2 regions of the Pseudomonas maumuensis genome follow, and region 2 is predicted to be linked to the other one. Evidence: predicted binding sites of a transcription regulator. Region 2 holds the regulator's gene; the other holds the start of a gene.
What was found. The regulator sigma-54, encoded in region 2, starts transcription at its own class of promoters, with help from an activator protein. The targets are predictions, from matches to a motif close to ANTGGCATNNANNTTGCTNT.
Positions count from the first base shown of each region.

Region 1: flgB (flagellar basal body rod protein FlgB) is a predicted target of sigma-54. The motif match lies at 2,220-2,239, and genes of this name have one in related genera.

Region 1 is NZ_CP077077.1:1,721,694-1,726,105, reverse strand. Features, by position in the region: gene flgE (flagellar hook protein FlgE) at 1-578, opposite strand, end outside; gene flgD (flagellar hook assembly protein FlgD) at 609-1,307, opposite strand; gene flgC (flagellar basal body rod protein FlgC) at 1,321-1,764, opposite strand; gene flgB (flagellar basal body rod protein FlgB) at 1,767-2,174, opposite strand; gene KSS90_RS07955 (autotransporter family protein) at 2,527-4,412, shown strand, end outside.
Region 2 is NZ_CP077077.1:1,134,156-1,138,567, reverse strand. Features, by position in the region: gene lptC (LPS export ABC transporter periplasmic protein LptC) at 1-454, shown strand, start outside; gene lptA (lipopolysaccharide transport periplasmic protein LptA) at 441-965, shown strand; gene lptB (LPS export ABC transporter ATP-binding protein) at 966-1,691, shown strand; gene KSS90_RS05290 (RNA polymerase factor sigma-54) at 1,866-3,362, shown strand; gene hpf (ribosome hibernation-promoting factor, HPF/YfiA family) at 3,441-3,749, shown strand; gene ptsN (PTS IIA-like nitrogen regulatory protein PtsN) at 3,762-4,226, shown strand; gene rapZ (RNase adapter RapZ) at 4,229-4,412, shown strand, end outside.

The DNA.
Region 1 (4,412 bases), 590 kb from region 2:
TAGATCGGGGTATTGAAGGTGTAGTTGTAGCTTTTGACATTGGTCGGATCGAATGGAGAAACCGAAGGCGCGGCATCACTGGAGTTCAGGTTGACGGTCTCGGAGATGCGACCGGTCGGCTTCGGCGACAGGTTGGAAGTATCGATCTTCAGGTTGGTCAGCGAACCCTGGATGACCTTGCCGTTCTCATCCACCGGATAGCCTTGCAGGTTGGCGCCGTTGGCATTCACGACATAGCCTTCCTTGTCGCTGTAGAAGGCGCCGGAACGGGTGTAGATGCGCGAGCCGTTGTCGTTCAGGGCGAAGAAGCCGTTGCCGTCGATGGCCATGTCCAGCGCCTGGCCGGTGCCATTGATGTTGCCCGGGTTGAACATCTGCGAGACCGCCATGGTCTTCACGCCGCTGCCCACCTGAGTCTTGCCGCCCGCAGTACCACGGATGGACTGCGAATACTGGTCGCCGAACTCGGCGCGCGAAGCCTTGAAACCACTGGTGGCAACGTTGGCAATGTTGTTGCCGGTAACGTTCAGTGCCTTGTTCGCCGCATAGAGACCGCTAAGGCCGATATTGAAAGACATGTACTCGCTCCTTGTGCCGATTCTGCGGCGTTAAATTCCGATGGTGGTGACTTTGGAGATGCCGACTTTGCCGATACCGGCGAGGTCGAGCATCATCTCGCTGCCATTCTGGAAGCTGACACTGTTGACCTTGGCCGGCAGCAACGTGGCCAGCGTCTTGGCCTTGCCGTCGACCTTGGTTTCGGCGCTGAAGGTGTAGGTGCCTGGGTCGACCTTCTCGCCTTTGTCGTTGGTGCCATCCCAGATGAAGTCAGCGGTGCCAGCCTTCTGCGCACCCAGCTCGATGGTCTTGACCACGTTGCCGTCCTTGTCCTTGATGGTGACCTTGCCTTCGGTGATGTTCGACGGCACCACGACCTGGCCATTGAAGCTCTTGGTGGTATCGACCACCGCCTTGTCGGTCGCCACGATCACCGAACGACCGACCAGCGAGGTGGCCTGCAGCGCCTGGGACGAACCAATGCCGGTGAGGATGCCGTCGACCGACTCCTTCAGCGACTGGATACCTTCGAGGCTGCTGAACTGCGCCAATTGCGCAACGAACTCGCCGTTGTCCTGCGGGTCGAGCGGGTTCTGGTTCTTCATCTGCGTGACCAGCAACTGCAAGAACGCATCCTTGCCCAACGCGCTGCCGGCCTGACCGGTGCTGGCGTTGTTCTTGTTGTTGGGCTTCTGCAGGGACTCCAGATAGCCGCTGCCGACCTTGTTATCGGTATTGGTGGTAGTCATTTAGGCTCTCTGCTTACTGACCCAGGGTCAGCACTTTCTGCATCATGTTCTTGGCGGTGTTCATCAGCTCGGCGTTAGTCTGGAACGCACGACTGGCGGAGATCATGTCAGCCATCTCCTCGACCACGTTGACGTTCGGGTAGTAGACGTAGCCGTCCTTGTTCGCCGCCGGGTGGTTTGGCTCGTAACGGGCCTCGAGGTTGCTCTGATCCTCGATGATGCCCTTGACCTGCACACCCTGGCCCGCTTCGCCCTGATCTTCGAACAGCGACTGGCCGGCGCCACCCTGAGCCTGCTGGAAGGTGGTGGCGAACACCGGATGACGGGCGCGGTAGGTCTGGTCGATGCTCGACGAGACGGTCTCGGCGTTGGCGATGTTCGAGGCAACGGTGTTCAGGCGCGTGTTCTGCGCACTCATGCCGCTACCGGCGATATTGAAGACACTGGCAAGGGACATGGTCACTCTCCGCGCAGGGCCGATACCAGCCCTTTGAATTTACTGTTGAGCAGGGTGAAGCTGGCCTGGAAGCCAACCGCGTTTTCCGTGTAGTTCGATTGCTCGATCTGCGCGTCCACGGTGTTCTGGTCGATCGACGGCTGCATCGGCGTGCGGTACTTCAGGGTGTCGTCCATCATCGCCAGGCCCTCGGCCTCGATGTGGCGGCTGTTGGTACGATCCAGGGCGATGCGGCCGTTCTGCTGCTTGTCGGACTCGGCGGCGAGCACGGACGAGAAGTCCATGTCGCGCGCCTTGTAGTTGGGCGTGTCGGCGTTGGCGATGTTGTTGGCCAGTACTTCGGCGCGCTGGGCGCGGAAGCCCAATGCCTTTTCGTGGATGCCGAGCGCCTTGTCGAAGCTGATGCTCATATCGGGGAACCTTCAGAGGTTGACCAGAGTTTCGTTGGCTTAGCTTTAGCAAGGGCTGTGCCAACCCTCGCAGCACCCGCAAACAGTGGAGGTTGCTGGCCATACGGCAGATGGCAATGCCAGAAAAGCGGCAAAGTGCTTCCGCTTCGAACGCGGCGAGCGGCAATTGGCAGGCGGCAAAAGCGGCAAAACAAAAAATTGACGTCAAGCAGACGTGTCCATTGGCCAGCATTACAGGTAGCATTCGCGCCCCGCGCAGTGCCGTGGCACGAAGCCACTATCGGAGAGCCCATGGTTTCCAACCACGCATGGATGCGCGTTGATTTTTCAATGTTTTCCAAGGATAGAAACCGTGGCTTTGCCAACCGTCCGCAAAACGCTCATCACCCTCGCCATAAGCGCCGCCCCTCTACCCTCCCTGGCCCAGACCATCACACTGGACGACAGCGGGTTGCGCCGTGAACATCAGCTCATCAACGACGACCTGACTATTTCCGGCAGCTTCACCGGGCGGGACAGGAACGCCATTCACCTGTCCGACAGCAGGGTCATGGGTGACCTGTCCCTCGCCAGCGCCATCAATGACAACGACCGGACTTTCAGCGACAGCACGCATCAGACCGATGGCATCCATATAGCCAGCAGCAGCCTCGGCGGCCAACTGACCAACACCGGCAATGTCAAGACCACCAGCCTCGGCGGTGCCGCCCTGCGCCTGCGGGCCAGCACCGTCGACGGCGACCTGCGCAACCTGGGCCAGCTCAAGTCCACCACCGGCGTCTTCGCTGTCAGCGGCGTGCAGAACTACGGTATTGACCTGGCCTCCCCCAACACCGGCACCACGCTAGTCAGGGGCGATGTACTCAATGCCGAGGGGGCGCTCATCGAGGCTTCCTCGCCTGAAGCGCGCGCCATCAACGTGGCCGGCGCCAACCTGGAGGGCAAGGTCATCAACCGCGGCCTCATCCGCGCGACCAGCAGCAACGCTATCGGCATCCTGGCCACGTCCAGCCCCGACAGCCGCGCGATCGGCGCCGTGCTTGCCGGCATCGAGAACCACGGCGAGATCTTTGCCGGCGCCGAGGGCATCGTGCTCGATGGCGCGACCCTGACCGACACGCTCGGACGGCACATCATCAACACCGGCCGGATCACCACCAGTGGCACTGCCATCAGAATCGGCAACGTCGCCCTCGATGGCCCAGGCATGCAGCCTTGGCAGAAGGCCAATGGCGACGTGAACATCTTCAACAGCGGCAGCCTCTGGGCCGACGTCGCCATCGATGCCAGCGCAAGCAGTCACCCGGTCGAGCTGATCCTGCGCGAAGGCAGCGAGATCTACGGCACCCTCACCGGAATCGCCAACATCGAAGTCGAGGGCGACAGCACCTACGGCACCACCGTCATCAACCGCGGCAGCGCCGATATCCGCCTGGTGAACGACGGCTGGCTCGATGTCGGCAGCGCCGGCGATCCTCCCGTCACGCTTCACTTCGACTCCGACCACACCCGCATCGACGGCAACCTGCGCGTGGCCGACAACTCGGCACTGGGTATGCTGCTCTCCGAGATGACCGCCCCCAACGAGGCCATCGTCAAGGTCAGCGGCATCACCGAGTTCGGCCAGAACGCCAGGATCGCCCTGACCCCGGAAGGCGATGATTTCCAGGCAGGCGGCACGCGCTACCTGCTGCTCGAAGCCGGTCGGGTGAATGTGCTCGACGCCAGCGGCACACCCAAGGTCGTCAGCACCTCGGCGCTGCTGAATGTCACGAGCAGCACCCTCGAGGACAACAAGGTCTACGCCACCGTCAGCACCAAGCCCACCGAAGCGCTCGATCAGATCGTCACCGCCCAAGGCGGTAACGGCAATGCGCAACAGGCGCTGCGTAGCCTCTCCCAGGCAGGTTTGCTGGCACGCCTGAGCAATCAGGACCCCTTGTTCCTTGCCGCCGCCCGCGCCGACGAGGCGCAACTGGCCAGGCTCGCCGAGCAGTTGGCACCCGAGGTCAGCGATGGCGCGCGACAGGCCGCCCTCGCCAGCCAACGCCTGATCGGCAACGCCATCGATGGTCGCGCCTACGGCTTGCGTACCCACACCGCCAGCGCACCCTCCCACGCGCCAAGGGTATGGATGCAGTCGCTGTACAGCGATGCCAGCCAGCAGCGACGCGACGGCATTGCCGGCTACAACGCCCACAGCCGGGGCATGGCGATCGGCGCCGACGGCCAGCTGAA
Region 2 (4,412 bases):
CGACCAGAGCGCCATCGACTACTACGCGATCAACGCCCACAGCCTGCAGTTCCTGCCCGACGGCAAGCTGCAGTACGAGATGACCGCCGCCAAGGTCGAGCACCTCAAGGCCAGCGAGGTCACCCTGGTGACCACCCCCGACCTGCATATGTACCGTGGCACCGAATACCCCTGGCATGTGCAGAGCAAGCGCGCCGAGGTCAATCCGGACGGCACCGAGGTCGAGTTGATCGACGACGTGCGTGTGGCACGCACTGACGAGAAGCAACGCGAAACCATCATCACCAGCACACGCATGACCGTGTTCCCGCAGAAGCAATATGCGCAGACCGAGCAAGCCGTTAGAATCGACGGCGCCGGTGGCACGACTACGGGCAAAGGAATGAAAGCGTATTTGAAAGAAGGCAGGATGGACCTGCTCTCTAACGTAAGAGGACAGTATGAGGCTCGTTAAAACCATCCCCCTTCTGCTCAGCCTGGGCGTAGCACTGGGAAGCGCGAGCGCCTTCGCCCTGCCGAACGACCGTGACCAGCCGATCCGCATCCAGGCGGACAACGCCCACCTGGACGACAAGCAGGGCGTCGCCACCTACACGGGCGATGTGATCATCACCCAGGGTTCGATGATGATCAAAGGCAACACCGTGACCATGACCCGCGCCGCCAACGGCGATATCGACGTGGTCACCTCGGTGGGCAACCTGGCCTACTTCGAGCAGCAGCAGAGCGCCGCCAAGCCCGACAAGATGAAAGGCTGGGCCGTGACCATCCAGTACCAGGCGCAGAAAGACGTGGTGATCCTCACCGACCGCGCCAAGGTCGAGAACGAAGGCAACACCACCGAAGGCGAGAAGATCGTCTACAACACCAAGACCCAGGTGGCTACCGCCGGGCGCGGTGGCAACGTGACTGCACCGCGTCAGCGTATCGACATGGTCATTCAACCGAAGAAAAAGGCCGAGTAAATGGCAACCCTCAAAGCCCAGCACCTGGCCAAGAGCTACAAGGGCAGGCAAGTCGTGCGCGACGTCAGCCTGTCCATCGACAGCGGCCAGATCGTCGGCCTGCTCGGCCCCAACGGCGCCGGCAAGACCACCTGCTTCTACATGATCGTCGGCCTGGTCCAGGCCGACCAGGGCCGTGTGCTGATCGACAGCCTCGACGTCAGCCACCAGCCGATGCACGGGCGTGCCCAGGCCGGTATCGGCTACCTGCCGCAGGAAGCCTCGATCTTCCGCAAGCTGTCGGTGGCCGACAACATCATGGCCATCCTCGAGACCCGCAAGGACCTCGACCGCGAAGGCCGGCGCAAAGAGCTGGAAAGCCTACTGCAGGAATTCCACATCAGCCACATCCGCGACAACCTGGGCATGAGCCTGTCCGGTGGCGAACGTCGCCGGGTCGAGATTGCCCGCGCCCTGGCCACCGCACCCAAGTTCATCCTGCTGGACGAACCGTTCGCCGGTGTCGACCCGATTTCCGTCGGCGACATCAAGCAGATCATCCACCACCTCAAGAACAAGGGCATCGGCGTACTGATCACCGACCACAACGTTCGCGAGACCCTGGACATCTGCGAGACGGCCTACATCGTCAACGATGGCCAGCTGATCGCCGAAGGCGATGCCGAGACCATCCTGGCCAACCAGTTGGTCAAGGAAGTTTACCTGGGGCACGAGTTCCGACTCTGACCGCAGGCCTGCCCGGAGCACTGGCGAATGCGCCTGATCGGGGCTTAAGTTGTTACAGTGCTCTAGGCAAACGCTGCAATTTCAGGCATATAACTTGCTTAAAGTCGGCGCCCAAGCGCCCTACGTGTAGTGGATGGCGCATGCGCGCCGGCAACAAGGTATTAAGCCCCAGCCATGAAACCATCGCTCGTCCTAAAAATGGGCCAGCAACTGACGATGACTCCTCAGTTGCAACAGGCCATCCGCCTGCTTCAGCTCTCCACCCTGGACCTCCAGCAGGAAATCCAGGAAGCGCTGGAGTCCAACCCGATGCTCGAACGTCAGGAAGACGGCGAAGACTTCGACAACAGCGACCCCATGGCGGACAACGCCGAGAACAAACCGGTCGCCGAAGTCCAGGACAACAGCTTCCAGGAAACCTCCAGCAGCACTGCGGAGAACCTGGAGGACGGCGAGTGGGCCGAGCGGATCCCCAACGAGTTGCCGGTCGACACCGCCTGGGAAGACATCTACCAGACCAGCGCCAGCAGCCTGCCCAGCAACGATGACGACGAATGGGACTTCACCACCCGTACGTCGGTGGGCGAGAGCCTGCAAAGCCACCTGCTGTGGCAACTGAACCTGGCGCCGATGTCCGACACCGACCGCCTGATCGCCGTCACCCTGATCGACAGCATCAACGCCCAGGGCTACCTGGAAGACACCCTCGAAGAAATCTGCGCAGGCTTCGATCCGGAGCTCGATATCGAGCTGGACGAAGTCGAAGCAGTCCTGCATCGCATCCAGCAGTTCGAGCCTGCCGGCATTGGCGCCCGCACCCTCGGCGAATGCCTGCTGCTGCAACTGCGCCAGCTGCCGGCCTCGACACCCTGGATGAGCGAGGCACAGCGCCTGGTCACCGACTTCATCGACCTGCTCGGCAGCCGCGACTACAGCCAGCTGATGCGCCGCATGAAGCTCAAGGAAGACGAGCTGCGCCAGGTCATCGAACTGGTGCAGAGCCTCAACCCGCGCCCAGGTTCGCAGATCGAGTCCAGCGAACCCGAATACGTCGTGCCCGATGTCATCGTGCGCAAGGACAGCGAGCGCTGGCTAGTCGAGCTCAATCAAGAGGCCGTGCCGCGCCTGCGCGTCAACCCGCAGTACGCCGGCTTCGTCCGCCGTGCCGACACCAGCGCCGACAACACCTTCATGCGCAACCAGCTGCAGGAAGCGCGCTGGTTCATCAAGAGCCTGCAGAGCCGCAACGAGACGCTGATGAAAGTGGCGACGCAAATCGTCGAGCATCAGCGTGGCTTCCTCGACCATGGTGACGAGGCCATGAAGCCGCTGGTCCTGCATGACATCGCCGAAGCGGTGGGCATGCACGAATCGACCATTTCCCGGGTGACCACGCAGAAATACATGCACACCCCGCGCGGCATCTACGAACTGAAATACTTTTTCTCGAGCCACGTGAGCACCGCCGAAGGCGGCGAATGCTCGTCCACGGCAATCCGTGCGATCATCAAGAAACTGGTGGCGGCGGAAAATCAGAAAAAGCCATTGAGTGACAGCAAGATCGCTGGTTTACTGGAGGCACAAGGCATCCAGGTAGCCCGTCGCACCGTCGCCAAGTATCGCGAGTCATTGGGGATCGCCCCTTCGAGCGAGCGCAAGCGGCTGATGTAGCCCCCGGATGTGCCACAGCGTTTCAGTGGCAGGTGCAACACCTGCCTCTTTATGCACGGGCAACAAAGGAGAAGCTGTATGCAAGTCAACATCAGTGGACAGCATGTAGAAGTCACCCAACCACTGCGCGATTACGTGCTTGAGAAGCTCGCCCGCGTGGAGGGTCATTTCGACAAGATCACCAACGTGACGGTGATCATGAAAGTCGAGAAGCTTCAGCAGAAGATCGAAGCCACACTCCAGATTCCCGGCGGTGAGGTGGTTGCTAACGCCGAACACCAAGACATGTATGCAGCGATCGACGCCTTGGCCGACAAGCTCGACCGCCAACTGAAAAAACACAAGGAAAAACAGCAAAGCCTGCTGCAAGGCGCAGCCGCCCGCTGATCCCCCTCATCCATGATCCGACTTGAAACCATCCTGACCCCCGGCCGTTCCCTTGTGAACGTGCCGGGCGGCAGCAAGAAGCGCGCCCTGGAAAAGGTCGCCAACCTGATCGCCGAGCAAGTACCCGAGCTGGAGATGCAAGACGTCTTCGACAAGCTCATCGCTCGGGAAAAACTGGGCTCCACCGGTTTCGGCAATGGCATCGCCATTCCCCACTGCCGGCTTGTGGGCTGCACCGCGCCAGTGAGTGCCCTGCTGCACCTGGATGCCCCCATCGATTACGATGCCATCGATGGCGCCCCGGTCGACCTGCTGTTCGTCCTGCTGGTCCCGGAAGCCGCCACTGATGCCCACCTTGAACTGCTGCGCCAGATCGCCAGCATGCTCGACCGCGAGGAGGTGCGTAAGCGCCTGCGTGCTGCCGCCAGCAACGAAGCGCTCTACCAGGTGGTTCTGGACGTGCAGAACGAGGGCTGAACATGCGCCTGATCATCGTCAGCGGACGCTCCGGCTCCGGTAAGAGCACCGCCCTCGACGTGCTGGAAGACAACGGCTACTACTGCATCGACAACCTGCCCGCCGGGCTGCTACCGCAGTTGGCGGAAAACGCCTTGATCAACACGGAGCTGTTGCAACCCAAGGTTGCAGTCTCGATCGATGCAC